DNA from 2 places in the Aliiroseovarius sp. D2-2 genome. Region 1 is predicted to be linked to the other one. Evidence: riboswitches for the same ligand, from Rfam matches in the RefSeq annotation. Region 1 holds a riboswitch; the other holds the start of a gene.
The links. A riboswitch is a leader RNA that binds a small molecule or an ion and turns the genes downstream of it on or off. The one in region 1 is predicted to bind cobalamin.

Region 1 (4,413 bases):
CTCAACCAGTTTGTCGACAGCCATGGAACCGTCGGACATGCCGATCTCGCCTTCGATATCGCTACCTGATGGAAAGACGCTGGCGATGATGTTGTGAGCCAGTGCGGGCAAGGGGGCGATAAGCGCTGCGATCAGTATCAAAACACGGATCATGCCAAGCTCCCCTTCGCGCCTATGAACAGTTCTGGTTTCACGCGCCGCGCCAGATAGATGGCCGCGCCGGACAAAAGAGCCTCGATCACGATGACCGGGATGTGGGCAAGGAAGACAAGCTTGGCGGCGGGAATGAATTCATCGCCAGACAGTCCCAGCGAAAATGCGACGGCAAGCGTGGTCATCGCGATAGCAAAGCCGCCCCCAATGCCGCCCCAAATGGCGCCTTGCATCGGGGTTCCCCGCGCGACAAGACGTCCAAAGATCAGGCCAGCCAACACGGCAGGACCCGCGATATTGATCGCATTCACGCCCAACACGGTCAGTCCTCCGAAGCCGAAGAACACGGCCTGCAAAAGCAGCCCGACAAACAGCGCCGGGAACGCGGCCCAGCCAAGCACCAACCCCGCCAATCCGTTCAGGATCAGATGGACCGAGCTTGGGCCAATGGGCACGTGGATCAGCGACGCCACAAAGAAGCTGGCAGACAAGACGCCTGCCGCTGGAATACGTTCCAACGGCAGTTTGCGTAGGCCAATGGAGATACCACCCACGGCAAGCGCAGCACCGGCGATGAGCACGGGGTTAGACAGAGCGCCGTCTACGATATGCATGACGGCCCCCTCACTTCAGATCCTCAGCTCGAACCCAGATCACAGCGTCTTGGGACAGCTCTTTGCCTTCATGTTCCTTCGCGGGACCGGACCCAAGGGCCGCAAAGCCCCAATAGCCTGCCTTGGGGATGCCAAAGGTGAAGATCCCATTCTGGTCAGAGATGGCAACAATCGTGCCACCAGCCATAGGTTGGGCGGTCGGGTTCGTGGTCGAGAATGCCTTTAGATCAGGCTCGGCCGCCATGTATTCAATCTCAATCTCGGCCCCCGGAACGGGCTTGCCGTCGGACAGCACCACACCCGAAAACGTCGAACCAGTGACCACGTTGTATGGCTTGTTCAACGGCAGGATTTCCGTCGGTAGACCCACCGGCTGATCCCAATCCGTGGGCAGCGTGTTGCGGTTCAGGACGACCTTGGTGATCTGCTGGATGAAGATGTCCTCGCTTTCCTCATAGTAAGGCGCAGGCACCGTCACGACCACATAGTCGCCCGAGCGCTTAACGGGAACCGAAGCGGTATAAGCGGCGGCCTCGTTCGTAGCACCTTTGAAGGTCGCCGGTATAAGCCGATCCGACAGATCAACCTTTTCGCCGTTATGGACCATGAAGAATTCCACAGGCTGGCCCATGTCCATCACATGGCCGTTCTCAAACGGATGCCAGAAGACCAGCCCCATAGGCACGTCGCCGGGTCGGTCAATCAGCGTTTCTTCGGTGTAGTTCAATTGGAAATGCGCTGACGCTGCAGCGGGTAGGAAAGCGGCCAGAGTAGCGGCCAGTAGACAAGTTTTCATGTCGTCCTCTTTGGGTACACAGACGGATGCCTGCATTAAAGAAGGAACAACGGGGATAATGGCTCGGATGGTCTGGTGACCGCCGGGCCAGACGCTCACCCCGGCGTCCGGTTAGGTTGGGCTAATGCCCAGCGTCCGGCAGGTCTCCTGACTCGCGGGTCTTAGCTTGGCTGGCCTTCCCGGGCGTGGCCCAGTGGCATATTCAGCTTCGCTCGCCGCTCACAGTTGCGGGGGCAGTCACGGTTTTGGCGCCTAATGGCTACACCTCACCGTATTCCCTATTACTACCGCGGTGCTTCTGCACACACGGAACCGATCGCTAGATTTGAATGTCAGATGAGAAGGGTGCGAGTCAAGCAATTGCACCTGCGCAAATGGGTCGCAGACAGACGTCAGCACGTCGCGAATTTCGCCAACATGCTGAAATTGTAGCATTTAATTTCAAAAAAATTATCAGCTGCCGCGATAGGTCGAATACCCATAGGGGCTGAGCAGAAGCGGCACGTGATAATGCGCAGCCTCGGCCATACCGAAGCGCAAAGGCACTTGATCCAGAAACAAGGGCTCCGCCCCATTTTGTCCTGACGCGCGCAGATAGTCGCCCGCATGAAACACCAGCTCATATGTGCCAAGCTCGAACTCGCCCGCGGGCAATATTTGCTCATCCGTGCGGCCATCATCATTGGTTACAAGCGATCGCACCAAAGCACGCGTCTCGCCTTCGATCCGGTAAAGGTCGATCTGCAAGCCTTCGGCGGGGCATCCCTTTGCCGTATCCAGTACATGGGTGGTGAGATATCCAGACATTCGCGCCTCCGGTAAATTGTCGTTAGGCCAGTATGGAGTGGTGCAAAGGGTTGGGCTAGTGGTTTTTGGCGAGTGTGAAACAATAACCCTGAGAATTGCGAAGTCGGCTTTGCGGACTTTGTTGCCGTTCTCGCTTGAAGGATCAATGTCCGCTCAACTAACGGCCACACCCGCTGAAGACATTTGCTTCTCAGCGCTTTCCGTCGGTGCGGTTGAGAGAGTTCCGTCCTTCACAACAGTGACGCCATAGCCTCGGTTTCTGGCAGCCAGCGCTGTCTTTTGCACGCAGTAATTGAGGTCCAAACCGGCGAGATGCAGTTTGCCAACGTCAAGGCGCTCCAATAGGGTATCGAGTTCGCCGGTTTCAAACGCGTCCTGTACGCGCTTTACAATGACATGATCAGGGAGTGACAAGAATAGCTCTGCAAGTTCTGTCCCGTAACTGCCTTCGACTGCCTGCCCTTTCATGGTCAGGCGCGCCACTACCTTCGTGGAAGGGATCGACCATTCCTGACAGACGGCAATAACAGGATGGTTTTGGGCTCGCGCGGCTTCTACTTCCTCAAGGATCTTTGCTGCAGCAAACTCTTTTGCAGCATCCGAGTAAGGGCCGCGTTCCCAGAATACTGACTGTAGGTCAATCAACAGAAGAGCCGATCCAGTGCGGTCCGGTATCGTTTCTCCGGCACTTACCGAACCGATACGCCTTACTCCGTTGCCGAGCCAGATTAAGGGGAGGAGGATTGCAGCGCCCAAGACATAACCGAAAGTCATGCTCTTTCTCCTGCCTGGTTTTTCAAGCTGTCCACCACTGCACGGACGACTTCAAGCGCTGTAGAAATTTCTTCACTGCTTAGGCTCGCACCAACCTCCTCCATCAGCTTCATTTCCTTTGATAAAATCTCTTCGATGAGGGTTTGACCGTGATCGGTCAACGCTAGAAAAGGCGAGCGTTTGTGGCGTGGGTTTGCGCGTTGCTCAACGAAACCGGAAGCCAGCGTTTCGTTGCACATGACTTGGACGTATTGTCGTTTGATTTCGAGCCGTGCCGCGATTTCAGGGACGGTCTGCTCTCCGTATCTGTGCAGTATTTCCAATACCGCGCGCATCCGAACTGTAAGGGTGGTTCCGACCAAACCAGCTTCAACGCTGGCTTCTGCGGCCTGCATTAATGGGCGTGACATCCAAACGAGTCGATGAAGGTGTTCTGCTTTCATATTGTCAATATACTTGTCATATTGACAAGTGCAATGTCAATCTCTCACAGCAGCGGACATTGAAACAGACTGCAGCATCGGTTAGTAGGGCTCAATGCCGCCATTCATTGTTCATCCAACCTTCGCACAAGTTTCTGTTTGGCGAAACTCACCCTCATTCATCTGAGGGACCACGCCATCGGGTCCGATTTCGTCACAAGAACGCGTTTATCCTTTGCCCCCTAAACTGATTCCTCGTGACCCCTCTGTCCTTTCGCTTATAACTGTTAGAACCAAACAGGTCGCAAAGAGGTCAACGTGAGAAGATACACCCGTGATATGCGCGGCTACGGCCCCAATCCACCGCACCCGCAATGGCCGGGCAACGCCAAGGTCGCTGTTCAGTTTGTGCTGAACTACGAAGAAGGTGGCGAGAATTGCGTGCTGCATGGCGATGCTGCCTCCGAGGCGTTCTTGTCCGACATTCCCGGTGCCGCTCAGTGGCAGGGACAGCGCCATTGGAACATGGAATCGATTTACGAATACGGCGCACGGGCCGGGTTTTGGCGTCTGCATCGACTGTTTACCGGCGCGGGCATTCCGCTGACCATTTACGGCGTCGCAACCGCCCTTGCCCGCAGCCCCGATCAGGTGGCCGCGATGAAGTCCGCTGGATGGGAGATCGCCTCGCACGGCCTGAAGTGGGTCGAACACAAAGACATGGCCGAGGTGGACGAACGCGCCGCTATCGCCGAAGCCATCCGCCTGCACACCGAAGTCGTGGGCGAGCCTCCGCGTGGCTGGTACACCGGGCGCTGTTCCTCCAACACTGTGCGGCTGGTCACAG
Region 2 (4,413 bases), 550 kb from region 1:
ACTTCCCCTTCGGCCGAGGAACGCGCAGCGCGGGCGTCTGCCTCGCGCGATTGCGCGTCGGCGCGGGCTTCGTCCGCAGCAACAAGGGCTGCTTCGGCGTCTTCGGACGCTTTTGCGGCGGCAGTTTGTGCGGTTCCTGCTGTCTCAAAATCAGCCGCGGCCTTATCCACGGCGCCCTTGGCATCGTCCATGGCAGAGCGCGCGCGATCGGCTTCGGCGTCGCTTTTCTCAAGCGTCTTTTGGCTGTCATCCAGAAGGCGGTGCGCGGATTGGTGGCGCGCAGCCAGCCGCGCGACGTCTTCCGTCAGTTGCGTCAGGTCACCCTCACGCTCCTGCAAAATCGCCGCACTGTCGCGGGCGTCAACGTTAGACGTTTCCAGCGCATCGTCATGCCCTTCTGACGCTTTGGCCAGCTGTTCTTGTTCCCACTCCAGCCGTTCAATGGTTTCAACCGCGTCCTTGTTCAGCCCATTTTCGCGGTCGATGTCGCGGGTAAGTTGGGTGATCCGGCCTGTCAGGGTCTCGATCCGTGCGCGTGCTTGGTTTTCCTGATCGGACAGCTGGTCACGCTGAACCTGTAGGCGCTGCAAAATGGCGGCGGCAACGGCTTCTTCTTCACGCAGCGGAGGCAGTCCATCTTCGGCGGTCTGCCGCGCTTTGGTCGCTTCGCGCGATGCACCCTCGGCGGCAGCGGCGGATTTAACCCGCTCGGTCAACTGGGTCTCTGCGTCAAGACGGGCGATGTCAGCCTCGCGCCAGCGACGATAGAGCAACAGCCCTTCGGCAAGGCGCAGGTCGTCGCCAATGGTGCGATAGCGTGCAGCTTGGCGTGCTTGCCGAGCAAGCTGCCCCAGTTGCGAAGCAAGTTGTTCAATCACGTCGTCTACACGCGACAGATTTGTCTCGGTCCCTTTCAGTTTCAACTCCGCCTCATGGCGACGTTGATAGAGGCCCGAGATGCCAGCGGCTTCTTCCAGAATGCGCCGACGTGCTTTGGGCTTTGCGTTGATCAGTTCGCTGATCTGGCCCTGTCGTACAAGCGCAGGCGAATGCGCGCCGGTGGACGCATCTGCAAACAGCATCTGCACATCACGCGCGCGCACGTCCTTGGTGTTGACCTTATAGGCCGACCCTGCGTCACGGGTGATCCGGCGCACAATCTCCAGATTGTCGCTTTCGTTAAACCCGGATGGGGCGAGCCGTTCGCTGTTGTCCAGAAGAAGCGAGACTTCGGCGAAATTTCGGGCTGGACGTGAGGCGGCGCCAGCAAAGATCACGTCTTCCATTCCGCCGCCACGCATTGCTGTCGGGCGGTTTTCGCCCATCACCCAACGCAGCGCTTCCAAAAGGTTCGACTTGCCGCAGCCGTTTGGTCCAACCACACCTGTCAGCCCGTCCGCGATCACCAGATCGGTCGGGTCTACAAAGCTTTTAAAGCCATTCAGTCTGATCTTTGAAAACCGCAAGCGGTCTGCCTCATCCTTGATTCTTATCGTTCAATGATTGTTCGGATCGAAATGCGCTGAGTCAACGGCTCACACCGATATATGGGTGGATTGGCGAAGTTATCCACAAGATATTGCATTGGGGCGGGTTTGCCCGAAGGTCAATCTGCCGCCAAAACCTGTTTCAAGGTCGGTTTCGATCTTGACCCTTTGACCCCTCACACGGCAAAGAAGACACGCATGGTTCCCAATGGGACATGAGGGAATGCAGCGGAGACGACCCACACCGGGGTTTGATGCTGCAGCCGCCCCCGCGACTGTAAGCGGAGAGCGCCCGCCTTGCGCCACTGGCCCTTTAGGTCGGGAAGGCGGCGGCGCGCTTCGACCCGCGAAGCCAGGAGACCTGCCATGCGAAAACGCAACCACCCGTCGGGGAGACGGGGATAGGAGATCAAGATGCAAGCAAAGATACCTGCCACCGTTGTCACCGGCTTTCTAGGCGCGGGCAAAACGACGCTGATCCGTCACATGTTGGACAATGCCAAAGGAAAGCGCATTGCGCTGATCATCAATGAATTTGGTGATCTGGGTGTGGATGGCGACATCCTGAAAGGTTGCGGCGACGAAACCTGCACCGAGGATGATATCATGGAGCTGTCCAACGGCTGTATCTGTTGCACTGTGGCCGAGGATTTCATCCCGACGCTGGAGAAGCTTTTGGATCGTGACACACCGCCCGATCACATCGTGATCGAGACCTCGGGTTTGGCACTTCCGCAACCGCTGGTCCGCGCGTTCCAGTGGCCCGAAATCTCGACCCGTGTGACCGTCGATGGCGTGGTGACTGTCGTGGACGGGAAAGCCGTGTCTGACGGGCAGTTTGCATCCAATCTGGAAGCGATCGAGGCTCAGCGAAAGCTGGACGAGAACCTCGACCACGAAACGCCTTTGTCAGAGCTGTTCAAAGATCAGGTTAGCTGCGCGGACATGATCGTTGTGAACAAATCCGATCTGCTGGGCGACACGCAGGCCGATGAATTGGTGGCGAAACTGGCTGGCGATAGCCGCGATGGCGTTCAGGTCGTACGCTCGACCATGGGTGCGCTGCCAGTTGAAGTTCTTTTGGGGCAGGGCGTGGGTGCCGAAGGCGACATGGATGCGCGCCTGTCGCTGCACGAAAAAGGTCATCATCACCACGAAGACCACCACCATGATCACGACGATGACCATCACCATCATGACGATCACCACCATCACCATGATCACGACCATGAAGCCTTTGAAAGCTTTGTTGTCACTCTGGGTGAAGTGGCTGATCCGAAGGTGTTTGCTGAAAGAGTTGCCGACGTGATCCGTGCCAACAACATCTTGCGTTTGAAGGGTTTTGCAGCCGTCGAAGGCAAACCGATGCGCCTGACGTTACAAGCTGTCGGCCCCCGCGTGGACACCTATTTCGACCAGCCTTTCGGGGCGCAAACCCGTGAAACACGGTTGGTGGTGATCGGTCAATCGGGCATGGACCGCGCAGCCATCGAACAGGCCCTAACCGCATGACGATCGAAGTTGTGCCCAGTGATCCACGTGATCCGCAGGCCACGGCGTTGCTACAGCAAAGCCATGCCCTGATGGAAAGCCTGTTTCCGCCAGAGGACAACTTCTTTCTCGACATAGGTGACCTCTGCGTGCCGGAGATATCATTCTTCGTCGCGTGCGAGGCAGATGTGATATTGGGCACGGCGGCCTTGGCCGACAAGGGCGACTACGGAGAGGTGAAGTCGATGTTCGTCTCGTCCGAAGCACGCGGAAAAGGCGTCGGTGAGGCGCTGTTAACACAGCTCGAAGCCACGTCACGCGCGAAGGGTCATGCGGCCATGAAGCTGGAAACAGGCAATGTGCTGCACGCCGCGCATCGTCTTTATGAACGCGCAGGTTTCACAAAATGCGGGCCGTTCGGGGACTATCCCGAGGCCAACAGCTCGATCTTCATGGAGAAAACGCTGTGAGCCGCGCTCAGTCTTTCTTGGCCGCTGCCGCCTTCATGCGCGCCAGTAACGCGGCCTTATCGTCTTTACGGTTAAGCGGGTTTTTCTTGGTCCCACGGGCATTGTGCTCGGAATGGCGCGGGGTGCCTTTGGCGGGTTTCGGCGCGCCTGCTGCTTTGTAATCCATTGGATCCACCTTGATCGGGTCATGTTTGCCCGGTCCATAACACCTTAGTGCAAGGGACGCGACATGCATCTTCTGGCAGCCACACCGGGCAGCATTGATGACGGAAAAGAACCGGTCGATCTGGGGCAGACGCCTTCGGATCTGGTTTTCATTTCTGCGGCAGACACAGAATTGGCCGGTCTGGCGCAAGCACGTGCCGAAATGGACGCGGCGCCGGGCTTGCGTTTGGCAAATATGATGCACTTGGCGCATCCGATGTCGGTCGATCTGCACATCGACAATTGTGCTTCAAAGTCCCGACTTGTTGTGGCGCGGGTTTTGGGCGGCGTCGGCTATTGGAAATACGGGGCCGAGCAATATGCCGCGCATCTGCGCGAAGCTGGCGTGCCTTTGGCACTGCTGCCTGGCGATGACAAACCGGATGCTGAATTGCGCGCGCTGTCGACCGTATCGGATGAGGACTACGATGCGCTCTGGGCCTACCTTGTGGAAGGCGGACCAGAAAACTCCGTTGGGTTTTTAAACTACGCCAAAGCCATGATGGACGGCGGCGACAACCCCGAGACCGCACGACCTCTACTTCGGGCAGGTGTTTATTGGCCGGGGGCCGGTGTGTCGGACCTGTCGGCTGCCCAAGACGCATGGACTGAAGGGGCACCAATTGTACCCGTCGTCTTTTATCGTGCGTTGGTACAGGGTGCGGGACTAAATCCGATCAATCGGCTGGTGAAAACGCTGTTGCGCCAAGGGCTGAACCCCATGCCAGTGTTCGTGGCATCTTTGAAAGACCCGGTGTCTG

Region 2: it holds a riboswitch for cobalamin, as region 1 does, so the genes downstream of both, cobW (cobalamin biosynthesis protein CobW) here and AC0L6A_RS02275 (DUF4198 domain-containing protein) in region 1, are expected to answer to the same signal.

What each region holds. Positions count from the first base shown of each region.
Region 1 covers NZ_CM147913.1:462,906-467,318, reverse strand. The annotation lists gene AC0L6A_RS02285 (cobalt ABC transporter permease) at 1-153, opposite strand, end outside; gene cbiM (cobalt transporter CbiM) at 150-767, opposite strand; gene AC0L6A_RS02275 (DUF4198 domain-containing protein) at 778-1,563, opposite strand; cobalamin riboswitch at 1,684-1,895, opposite strand; gene uraH (hydroxyisourate hydrolase) at 2,017-2,370, opposite strand; gene AC0L6A_RS02265 (cysteine hydrolase family protein) at 2,524-3,144, opposite strand; gene AC0L6A_RS02260 (MarR family winged helix-turn-helix transcriptional regulator) at 3,141-3,587, opposite strand; gene puuE (allantoinase PuuE) at 3,885-4,413, shown strand, end outside.
Region 2 covers NZ_CM147913.1:3,132,719-3,137,131, reverse strand. The annotation lists gene smc (chromosome segregation protein SMC) at 1-1,466, opposite strand, end outside; cobalamin riboswitch at 1,670-1,870, shown strand; gene cobW (cobalamin biosynthesis protein CobW) at 1,902-2,999, shown strand; gene AC0L6A_RS15550 (GNAT family N-acetyltransferase) at 2,996-3,448, shown strand; gene AC0L6A_RS15545 (hypothetical protein) at 3,456-3,614, opposite strand; gene cobN (cobaltochelatase subunit CobN) at 3,678-4,413, shown strand, end outside.